DNA from 2 places in the Superficieibacter sp. genome. Region 1 is predicted to be linked to the other one. Evidence: predicted binding sites of a transcription regulator. Region 1 holds the regulator's gene; the other holds the start of a gene.
The links. The regulator CRP, encoded in region 1, controls carbon source genes, mostly activating them, when cyclic AMP is high. The targets are predictions, from matches to a motif close to ATGTGANNNNNNTCACAT.

Region 1 (5,421 bases):
GCGAATTCGGCCCCGCGCCGACCGCCGCCGTGGGCTATTCACTCGGCGGTAACATGCTGGCGTGCCTGCTGGCGAAAGCAGGCGCGGACGCGCCGCTCGACGCCGCCGTGATTGTCTCCGCGCCGTTTGTGCTGGAAGCGTGCAGCTACCATATGGAAAAAGGCTTTTCCCGCGTTTATCAGCGCTATTTGCTTAACCTGCTGAAAGGCAACGCGTCGCGAAAACTCAAAGCCTATCCCGGCACCCTGCCGATTGAGCTGGCGCAGTTGAAGCGCGTGCGCCGCCTGCGCGATTTTGATGACTTGATCACCGCACGCATCCACGGTTTTGCTGACGCGATTGATTACTATCGTCAGTGCAGCGCCATGCCGTTACTTAATCAGATCGCTAAACCGACGCTGATCATCCATGCTAAAGACGATCCTTTTATGGATCACCACGTTATTCCCGATCCCGCCACCTTACCGCCGCAGGTTGAGTACCAGCTTACCGAGCACGGCGGTCACGTTGGCTTTGTCGGCGGTACGCTGCGCCGCCCGGAAATGTGGCTGGAAAAACGCATTCCCGACTGGCTGAAAACCTATCTCGGAGCCTGAAGATGATTATTCCCTGGCAGGATCTTGACCCTGTAACCCTCGATAGCCTGATCGAAAGCTTTGTCTTGCGTGAAGGCACCGATTATGGTGAACATGAGCGCTCACTGGCGCAAAAAGTCGCCGACGTAAAGCACCAGTTACAAACCGGCGAAGCCGTGCTGGTCTGGTCAGAGTTGCATGAGACGGTCAATATCATGCCTCGCAAGCAGTTTCGCGGCTAAATAACTGATAATCAGGGAGTAGCTATGTCTGCCAAACATCCGGTGATTGCGGTCACAGGCTCCAGCGGGGCAGGAACCACCACCACCAGCCTCGCCTTTCGCAAGATCTTTGCCCAGCTCAGCCTGCACGCGGCGGAAGTCGAAGGGGACAGTTTCCATCGCTACACCCGCCCGGAAATGGATATGGCGATCCGTAAAGCGCGCGATCTTGGTCGGCACATTAGTTATTTCGGCCCGGAGGCGAACGATTTCGGCCTGCTGGAACAAACCTTTATTGAATACGGACGGTCGGGCACCGGGCAGGCGCGAAAATACCTGCATACCTATGATGAAGCAGTGCCGTGGAATCAGGTGCCCGGCACCTTCACGCCGTGGCAGCCGCTGCCGGAACCGACCGACGTGCTGTTTTATGAAGGACTGCATGGCGGCGTGGTGACGCCGCAGCATGACGTCGCCCGCCATGTTGATTTGCTGGTGGGCGTGGTGCCTATTGTTAACCTCGAGTGGATCCAGAAACTGATCCGCGATACCAGCGAGCGTGGGCATTCGCGCGAGGCGGTGATGGACTCGGTGGTGCGTTCAATGGAGGACTACATTAACTTCATCACCCCGCAGTTCTCCCGCACCCATATCAACTTCCAGCGGGTGCCGACCGTTGACACCTCCAACCCGTTTGCCGCCAAAGGCATCCCGTCGCTGGATGAAAGCTTTGTGGTGATCCACTTCCGCAACCTCGAAGGCATCGATTTCCCCTGGCTGCTGGCGATGCTGCAAGGCTCATTTATATCTCACATCAATACTTTAGTGGTGCCGGGCGGGAAAATGGGGCTGGCGATGGAGCTGATCATGCTGCCGCTGGTTCAGCGGCTGGTGGAAGGCAAAAAAATCGAATAGCCGGGCGCGAGGCCCGGCGACGGATCAGGCAACGTTCACTTCGTATGAATGGGTAATATTCACGGCTTTTTCCAGCATCAGCGCTACCGAACAGTATTTCTCTGCCGAGAGGTCTACCGCGCGGGACACGGCGCTGTCTTTCAAATCGTGACCGGTGACGATAAAGTGCAAATTGATATGGGTGAACAGGCGCGGGGCCTCTTCACGGCGCTCTGAGGTCAGTTTCACCTCACAGTGGGTAACCTCCTGACGCCCCTTTTGCAGGATCGACACCACGTCAATCGCACTGCATCCGCCTGCCGCCATCAGCACCATTTCCATCGGGCTGGGCGCTTTATCACCGGAGTTACCGTCCATTAAAATCTGGTGGCCGGAAGCCGACTCGCCCAGGAACGTTAACCCTTCAACCCACTTCACTCGCGCTTGCATATTCATCAACTCCCGTATGGCAATTTTCTTCCCAGATTACGCGCACATAACAATTCTCGCAACGGAAGGCGACCTGCGTCATGCTGAAGCGAGACACCAGGAGACAGGCGGCAAAAGCTATGCTAAAACAGACGGGATGCTACAGTGATATATTGACTTAGTGCATGTATGCACGGGTCATCAGATACACGGCTGCGGAACATACCGACAGTCAGCTTCCCCGCCAGAGGGAAGGACACGATTGCAACCCCGGAGGCAACGTCATTTAGCCGCCGGAGATAGTTTATAACAGAGGATAACCGCGCATGGTGCTTGGCAAACCGCAAACAGACCCGACTCTAGAATGGTTCTTGTCTCATTGCCATATTCATAAGTACCCATCAAAGAGCACGCTGATTCACCAGGGTGAAAAAGCGGAAACGTTGTATTACATCGTTAAAGGCTCCGTGGCAGTGCTGATCAAAGATGAAGAAGGGAAAGAGATGATCCTTTCTTATCTCAACCAGGGCGATTTCATCGGTGAACTGGGCCTGTTTGAAGAAGGTCAGGAGCGTAGCGCCTGGGTGCGGGCCAAAACCGCCTGTGAAGTCGCAGAAATTTCCTACAAGAAATTCCGTCAGCTGATCCAGGTTAACCCGGACATTCTGATGCGTCTTTCAGCGCAAATGGCGCGTCGCTTACAGGTCACGTCTGAGAAAGTGGGCAATCTCGCCTTCCTTGACGTAACCGGCCGCATCGCGCAGACGCTGCTTAACCTCGCCAAACAGCCGGACGCGATGACTCACCCGGACGGTATGCAGATCAAAATCACCCGTCAGGAAATCGGCCAGATCGTTGGCTGCTCGCGTGAAACCGTCGGCCGCATTCTGAAAATGCTGGAAGATCAGAGCCTGATCTCCGCACACGGTAAAACCATCGTCGTTTACGGCACCCGCTAAGTTCGTTCACCGGCGCATTCCACTGCGAATGCGCCGGTTTCGTTATTCTCTATGTGGCGCAGGCTGATCTATCACCCGGAAGTGAATTACGCACTACGACAAACCCTGGTGCTCTGTTTGCCCGTGGCTGTCGGTCTGATAATCGATCGGCTTCAGTATGGCCTGCTCTTCTCGCTGGTGCCCGCCTGCTGCAACATCGCCGGTCTGGATACCCCGCACAAACGCTTTTTCAAACGTCTGATTGTCGGCGGCTCGCTGTTCGCAGGCAGTAGCCTGGCGGTACAGCTTTTGCTGGCGCAGGGCGCGCCGCTGCCGCTGGTGCTTACCGCGCTGGCGCTGATCCTCGGCGTTACCGCGGAAATCAGTCCGCTGCATGCACGTCTGCTCCCGGCCTCATTAATTGCAGCCATTTTCACGCTTAGCCTCGCGGGGTCCGTTCCGGTCTGGCAGCCGATGCTGCTCTACGCGACGGGTACGCTCTGGTACGGTTTATTTAACTGGTTCTGGTTCTGGCTGTGGCGCGAACAGCCGCTGCGCGAGTCGCTCAGCCTGCTTTACCGCCAGCTTGCCGACTATTGCGAAGCCAAATACAGCCTGCTGACCCAGCATGTCGATCCGCAAAAAGCCCTTCCGCCGCTGCTTGCCCGCCAGCAAAAAACGGTCGATCTCATTACCCAGTGCTATCAACAGCTGTACATGCTGTCGGAGAAAAAACACCATAACTACAGGCGGCTGCGCTGGATGTTCCAGATGGCACTGGATTTGCAGGAACATATTTCGGTCAGCCTACACCAGCCGGAAGAGGTACAAAAGCTGGTAGAACAAAGCCATGCGGAAGCGGTGATCCGCTGGAATGCGCAAACCGTTGCCGCCCGTCTGCGGGTGATGGCGGACGATATTCTGTACCATCATTATTCTGGCCGCTTCAATATGGACAAGCAGATCGGCGCGCTGGAGAAAATCGCCCGTCAGAACCCGGATAACCCGGTGGGTCAGTTCTGCGCCTGGCACTTTAGCCGTATCGCCCGCGTGCTGCGCACCCTGCGTCCGCTTTATCCGCGTGATTTAATGGCCGACCGCCAGCGCCGTCTGCCGCTGTGGGCGGCGCTGAAAAGCTATTTATCGCTGAAGTCCCCCGCCCTGCGCACCTCGGCGCGTCTTAGCGTCATGCTCAGTATCGCCAGCCTGGCGGGAAGCGTTCTCCACCTGCCGAAGCCCTACTGGATCTTAATGACCATCATGTTCGTCACCCAAAACGGCTACGGTGCCACGCGGGTGCGCATTCTGCATCGAACGCTTGGCACGCTGGTGGGGCTGGTCATCGCCGGGGCGACGCTGCATTTTAACGTCCCGGACGGTTTTACGCTCTGCGCCATGTTGGCGATCACCCTTATCAGCTATCTGATCCTGCGCAAAAATTACGGCTGGGCGATGATCGGTTTTACAGTCACGGCGGTGTACACCCTCCAGTTGATCAATCTTAACGGCGAACAGTTTATTCTGCCGAGGATGATCGACACTGCGCTGGGCTGCCTGATTGCATTCGGCGGCATGGTCTGGCTGTGGCCGCAGTGGCAAAGCGGCCTGCTGCGCAAGAACGCAGACAGTGCGCTGGAGGCGGACCAGGAGGCACTGCGGCTGATTTTAAGCGACGATCCGCAGGCTCCGACCCTGGCGTACCAGCGGATGCGGGTCAACCAGGCGCATAACGCGCTGTTTAACTCGCTGAACCAGGCCATGCAGGAGCCGGGATTTAATAGCCGGTATCTGGAAGATATGAAACTGTGGGTCACGCACAGCCAGTTTATTGTCGAGCATATCAACGCCATGACCACGCTGGCACGCGAGCACAATATGCTGACGCCGGATCTGGCGCAGCGTTATCTGCAATCCTGTGAAATTGCGCTGCAACGCTGCCAGCAGCGGCTGAAATCTGACGGGCCGGGCAGCGCGGGGGATGTCAATATTCTCGAAGCGCCGGACGCCGCCCCGCAAGGGCCGTTAAGCACCATGGAGCGGCATCTGGAGCGCATTCTGGGGCATCTGAACACCATGCATACCATTTCGTCGGTAGCCTGGCGTCAACGCCCGCATCATGGGATTTGGCTCAAGAGAACTAAGCGTTAACCCGTTTCGCCACCGCCTGCGCGAAGCGTTCCAGCCCTTCGTGAATATCCGCCTCTTCTACCACCAGCGACGGGGCAAAGCGCATTACGTCCGGTCCGGCGTTCAGCACCATCACGCCTTCCTGCGCGGCGGCATACAGGAAATCCCGCGCACAGCCTTTGTACTGCGGCTTCAGCTCTGCGCCAATCAGCAGGCCCATTCCACGAATATCGCTGA
Region 2 (5,421 bases), on a different contig from region 1:
CTTCGCAACGCCCGCCACGCACGTTAAAGCTGAAGCGGCCCGGCGTGTAGCCACGCGAACGCGATTCCGGCACGCCAGCGAACAGTTCACGCACCGGCGTAAATACGCCGGTATAGGTCGCCGGGTTAGAGCGCGGGGTGCGTCCGATGGGGCTTTGGTCGATGTCGATGACCTTATCGAAATGCTCCAGCCCCTGCACGTCGCGATACGGCGCGGGTTCGGCAATGGTTGCGCCGTTTAGCTGACGCTGGGCAATCGGAAACAGCGTATCGTTGATCAGCGTCGACTTACCAGAGCCAGAGACGCCGGTAACGCAGGTAAACAGCCCGACCGGCAGCGTCAGCGTGACGTCCTTCAGGTTATTACCGCGTGCGCCGGTGAGCTTCAGCACTTTTTCAGGATCGGCTTTGACCCGCGTTTTCGGCACTTCAATTTTGCGTTTGCCGCTCATGAACTGACCGGTTAATGATTCCGGCACCGCCATGATCGCTGACAGCGGACCTTCCGCGACCACCTGGCCGCCGTGAACGCCAGCGCCGGGACCAATATCAATCACATGGTCCGCCGCGCGGATGGCGTCTTCATCATGCTCAACCACAATCACGGTATTACCCAGATCGCGCAGGTGAACCAGCGTGCCGAGCAGACGCTCGTTATCGCGCTGATGCAGACCGATAGATGGCTCATCCAGCACGTACATCACGCCGACCAGACCTGCGCCAATCTGGCTTGCCAGGCGAATACGCTGGGCTTCACCGCCGGAGAGCGTTTCCGCCGAGCGGGAAAGCGTCAGGTAATTCAGGCCGACGTTGACGAGAAATTTCAGACGATCGCCAATCTCTTTGAGCACTTTTTCGGCAATTTTAGCCCGCTGACCGGACAGCTTCAGGTTAGTGAAGAAGTCCATCGCGTGTCCGATGCTCATATCGGAGATGGTCGGCAGGGCGGTATTTTCCACAAATACGTGGCGCGCTTCGCGGCGCAGACGGGTGCCTTCGCAGGTGGCGCAAGGGCGGTTGCTGATGTACTTCGCCAGCTCTTCACGCACCGCGCTGGATTCGGTCTCTTTATAGCGGCGCTCCATATTGTGCAGCACGCCCTCAAAGGGGTGGCGGCGCACGGAGGTATCGCCCCGGTCGTTCACGTATTTGAATTCAATTGATTCTTTACCGGAGCCGAAGAGCACCACTTTCTGTACGTTGGCGTTCAGGCTACCCCATGGGGCGTCAACATCGAATTTGTAGTGATCCGCCAGCGAGCGCAGCATCTGGAAATAATAAAAGTTACGCCGATCCCAGCCGCGAATGGCGCCACCGGCCAGAGACAGTTCCGGGTTTTGCAGGACGCGATCCGGGTCGAAATATTGCTGTACGCCGAGGCCGTCGCAGGTTGGACAGGCACCCGCCGGGTTGTTGAATGAGAACAGGCGCGGTTCAAGCTCGCGCATACTGTAGCCGCAAATCGGGCAGGCGAAGTTTGCGGAGAAAAGCAGCTCTTCGGCTTTTGGATCGTCCATATCCGCGACAATCGCCGTCCCGCCGGAGAGATCCAGCGCGGTTTCAAACGATTCTGCCAGACGCTGCGCCAGATCTTCACGCACTTTGAAACGGTCAATCACCACTTCAATGGTATGTTTCTTTTGCAGTTCCAGCGACGGCGGATCGGAGAGATCGCAGACTTCGCCGTCGATCCTCGCGCGGATATAGCCCTGGCTCGCCAGGTTTTCCAGCGTTTTGGTGTGCTCGCCTTTACGCTCTTTGATGATCGGAGCCAGCAGCATCAGCCGCTTGCTTTCCGGCTGCGAAAGCACGTTGTCTACCATCTGGCTGACGGTCTGCGCCGCCAGCGGCACGTCGTGATCCGGGCAGCGCGGCTCGCCCACGCGAGCAAACAGCAGACGCAGGTAATCGTGGATTTCCGTGATCGTACCGACGGTAGAACGCGGGTTGTGCGACGTTGATTTCTGCTCGATAGAAATCGCAGGCGACAGCCCTTCAATATGGTCAACGTCCGGCTTTTCCATCAGCGACAGGAACTGCCGCGCATAGGCGGAGAGGGATTCGACGTAACGACGTTGCCCTTCAGCATATAACGTGTCAAAAGCCAGAGAAGATTTGCCAGAACCCGAAAGCCCGGTGACGACAATCAGTTTGTCGCGAGGGATAACGAGGTTGATGTTTTTGAGATTGTGGGTACGTGCGCCCCGAACTTCTATCTTATCCATTCACCTTTCCCGGTAGCCTGATTTGTTTGAAGGACAAACGGCGTTTTTGCAACTGAAACGGCTAATTATGACACAAATTAACCTGAATGAATATACAGTATAGGAATGCAACTTCCGCGTGGATGTGCAAAAATGTCGCCAGCAAGTTGTTTCCCGGAATCAACTTCACAAGGTATCAAAACGCGGTCTGGTAATGTTACAATCGCGCGTTTACACTCATTAAGAACGTTTTCAGGAGACACGATTATGGCCAGCAGAGGCGTAAATAAGGTGATTCTCGTCGGTAATCTGGGGCAGGACCCGGAAGTACGCTACATGCCGAGTGGTGGTGCAGTTGCCAACTTCACGCTGGCTACTTCCGAATCCTGGCGTGATAAGCAGACCGGTGAGACAAAAGAGCAGACCGAATGGCACCGCGTGGTGATGTTTGGCAAACTGGCAGAAGTTGCTGGTGAGTATCTGCGTAAAGGTTCTCAGGTGTATATCGAAGGCCAGCTGCGTACCCGTAAATGGACCGATCAGAGTGGTCAGGAACGCTATACCACCGAGATCAACGTCCCGCAAATTGGCGGCGTGATGCAAATGCTGGGTGGTCGTCCGCAGGGCGGCGCTCCGGCAGGCGGTGGTCAGCAGGGCGGTTGGGGTCAGCCTCAGCAGCCACAGCAGCAGCCTCAGGGCGGCGGCAACCAGTTCAGCGGCGGCGCGCAGTCTCGTCCGCAGCAGCAGTCCGCACCGGCACCGTCTAACGAGCCGCCGATGGACTTTGACGACGATATCCCGTTCTAAGAACACTATCATCGACCAGCTCCTTCACCGGGGCTGGTGCTTTCGCCCCGCGTCGATCAGGTAATGACTACTGGCCAGTCTGGCGGCATCTTACTCATGGTTTCGACCATCACCTCTTTAACATTATTCATAATCGCCGACATATCACCCAGCGTAATGCCCAGTAGCCCGGTGGCAAACCAGCAGGCTGCAACAAGCCCAAGCAGGGTACTGATCACCGCCAGACCAATGTAATCTGCTTTGCGGAACTGAACGTTTAGCGTACTGGCGATAAACATCAGCCCGGCGCTTACCAGCGGCCAGCGCAGCAAAACAACGCTGGTAGTAATGGTAGCCATGAAACTTCATCCTCAATCAAAAAATGACATGCCTTCGGCCTGACAGCCGATTCGTAAAAACGTGGGCGGTCATGGAGCAGGCGAGTAGTGTAATGAAACGGCGTTCCTGTTTCACAGGATGTGTGAACTATATCACATTTGTTCTTTTATTCACCAGTCAGCAGCGGGATTTTTGCCCGATTGCGGCCATGAAAAATTTTCATCCTTCACGCGGGACAAACTCAGCTATATTGTTTACTGACTTTTTTAACGGCAAGTAGCGGGTTCATCCTCATGGTTAAATTATGATTAAGATTTAAGCTACGTTAAAATGTACCGCTGTATAACTGTTTCTGAAAAAAAGCGAGTGGACAGTTAAATGTACGTATGATTAACTTTTGAACCCACCATTTTGCCTGGTCATTTAATTCTTTTGTCATTTTTTTTGTACAGATTTATTGCAGTGTGCAATCCCCTCTCGTTTTTTTTGAATTTAACGAGTACTTAATTATCACGCGGTTAATCTTCCGCTCATTTTGCCAAAAGTGGTATATGGAATTCAGCATATACTGTTTTCATGACACAACTCATCAACCAGTTGCTGCATAAATATACAGCGCACTATTGTAACTTCCCCGGCGACTCTCTCTTTTTACGGCATTATGCGCATTTTCTCCTCTCCTTAATAAAAACGTGACGTTCACTTTAAGTTTGGCTTACGGAAAAATATTATCTTCATAACCAAATATTAGGTTTTTACGATAAAAAGTCGGTTGCTAATGTCGTATGATTCATGCAACGTAATCACCTGTTTATCTAAAGTATCCGCTCTGGAGCGCAGGCACATAAAATGCAGGGACATTAGGCTGAAATGAATCATAGCGCGCAACGCAAGGTGCTGAGAGTTCTTGGGATCATCATGGTAGTTCTTCTGCCGGTGATGCTTGCGCTATGGTTTGCTCATTTAAGAGCCGTTTCAGAAACCCGCGATCAGCTCCGTTCATTTGCGCAACTTGCGCTCAATAAAACGGAGAAAGTAATTCGGCAGGCTGACATCGCGCGCGATGCGGCGGAACAATATCGCGGCGACATTTGTAGTCCACAGCATCAGCAGCGAATGCTTAATATTGTTCATGGCCGTCTGTATGTTGATGATTTAATCTACGCCACAGGCAATCAATTTATTTGTTCAACCACTACGCGTCCCGCTCAAGCCTACTTGATGCCGAAAGAAAATTACTCGCGTAAACCCGATGTGCATATTTATTATTATCGCGATACGCCGTTTTATCCTGGCTATAAAATGAACTATATGCGACGCGGTAATTATGTCGCCGTGATCAATCCGCTTTCCTACAGTGAAGTTATTTCTGAAGACCAGTCTCTGGCGTATGGTGTTTATGATACGGTGACCAATGAATTTTTCTCGGTCAGCGAGCAGGCCAATCCGACGATATTGAAAAAGCTTTTACTTAATAAAGATTATACCTTCCAGCATGACGGACGGTTTTATACCATTGCCCGCTCCGAACGACGGCCTATCGCCATTATTGTCTCCACCACCGCTTCACGCTTTCACGATAATTTCTACCATCAGGCTTCCTTAACCCTGCCGCTGGGGATAATTTGCAGCATTTTGATCCTGCTGGTCTGGTCGCGAACGCACCGGGAGTACAACTCCCCGCGCCGTCTGCTCCAGCGTGCGCTGCAAAAACGCCAGCTTCGCCTGCATTATCAACCCATTATCGATATTAAAAATAACCAGTGCGTCGGTGCTGAAGCGCTATTGCGTTGGCCAGGATTTGAAGGTCAGGTTATGGGGCCGGGAGAATTTATTCCGCTGGCAGAAAAAGAAGGGTTGATTGAACATGTCACGGATTATGTGGTTGATGAAGTTTTTTCTGATTTAGGCCATTTCCTTGCTGGACATCCAGAGCTCTATATTTCCATTAACTTATCGGCGTCCGATTTTCACTCTTCGCGCTTAATTGCTCTCATCTCGGATAAAGCACAAAAACACTCCGTGCTGGCGCAGCAAATCAAAATTGAAGTCACCGAACGCGGGTTTATTGATGTACCCAAAACGACCCCGGT

Region 2: a site for CRP is predicted at 3,469-3,486, ahead of RT197_RS15550 (YjcB family protein). Genes of this name have one in related genera too.

What each region holds. Positions count from the first base shown of each region.
Region 1 is NZ_DAMAPU010000017.1:66,183-71,603, forward strand. It holds gene RT197_RS19795 (hydrolase) at 1-596, shown strand, start outside; gene RT197_RS19800 (YheU family protein) at 599-817, shown strand; gene RT197_RS19805 (phosphoribulokinase) at 842-1,711, shown strand; gene RT197_RS19810 (OsmC family protein) at 1,736-2,140, opposite strand; gene crp (cAMP-activated global transcriptional regulator CRP) at 2,446-3,078, shown strand; gene RT197_RS19820 (YccS/YhfK family putative transporter) at 3,130-5,205, shown strand; gene RT197_RS19825 (aspartate aminotransferase family protein) at 5,195-5,421, opposite strand, start outside.
Region 2 is NZ_DAMAPU010000008.1:109,551-114,971, reverse strand. It holds gene uvrA (excinuclease ABC subunit UvrA) at 1-2,224, opposite strand, end outside; gene ssb1 (single-stranded DNA-binding protein SSB1) at 2,471-3,010, shown strand; gene RT197_RS15550 (YjcB family protein) at 3,067-3,348, opposite strand; gene RT197_RS15545 (EAL domain-containing protein) at 4,199-5,421, shown strand, end outside.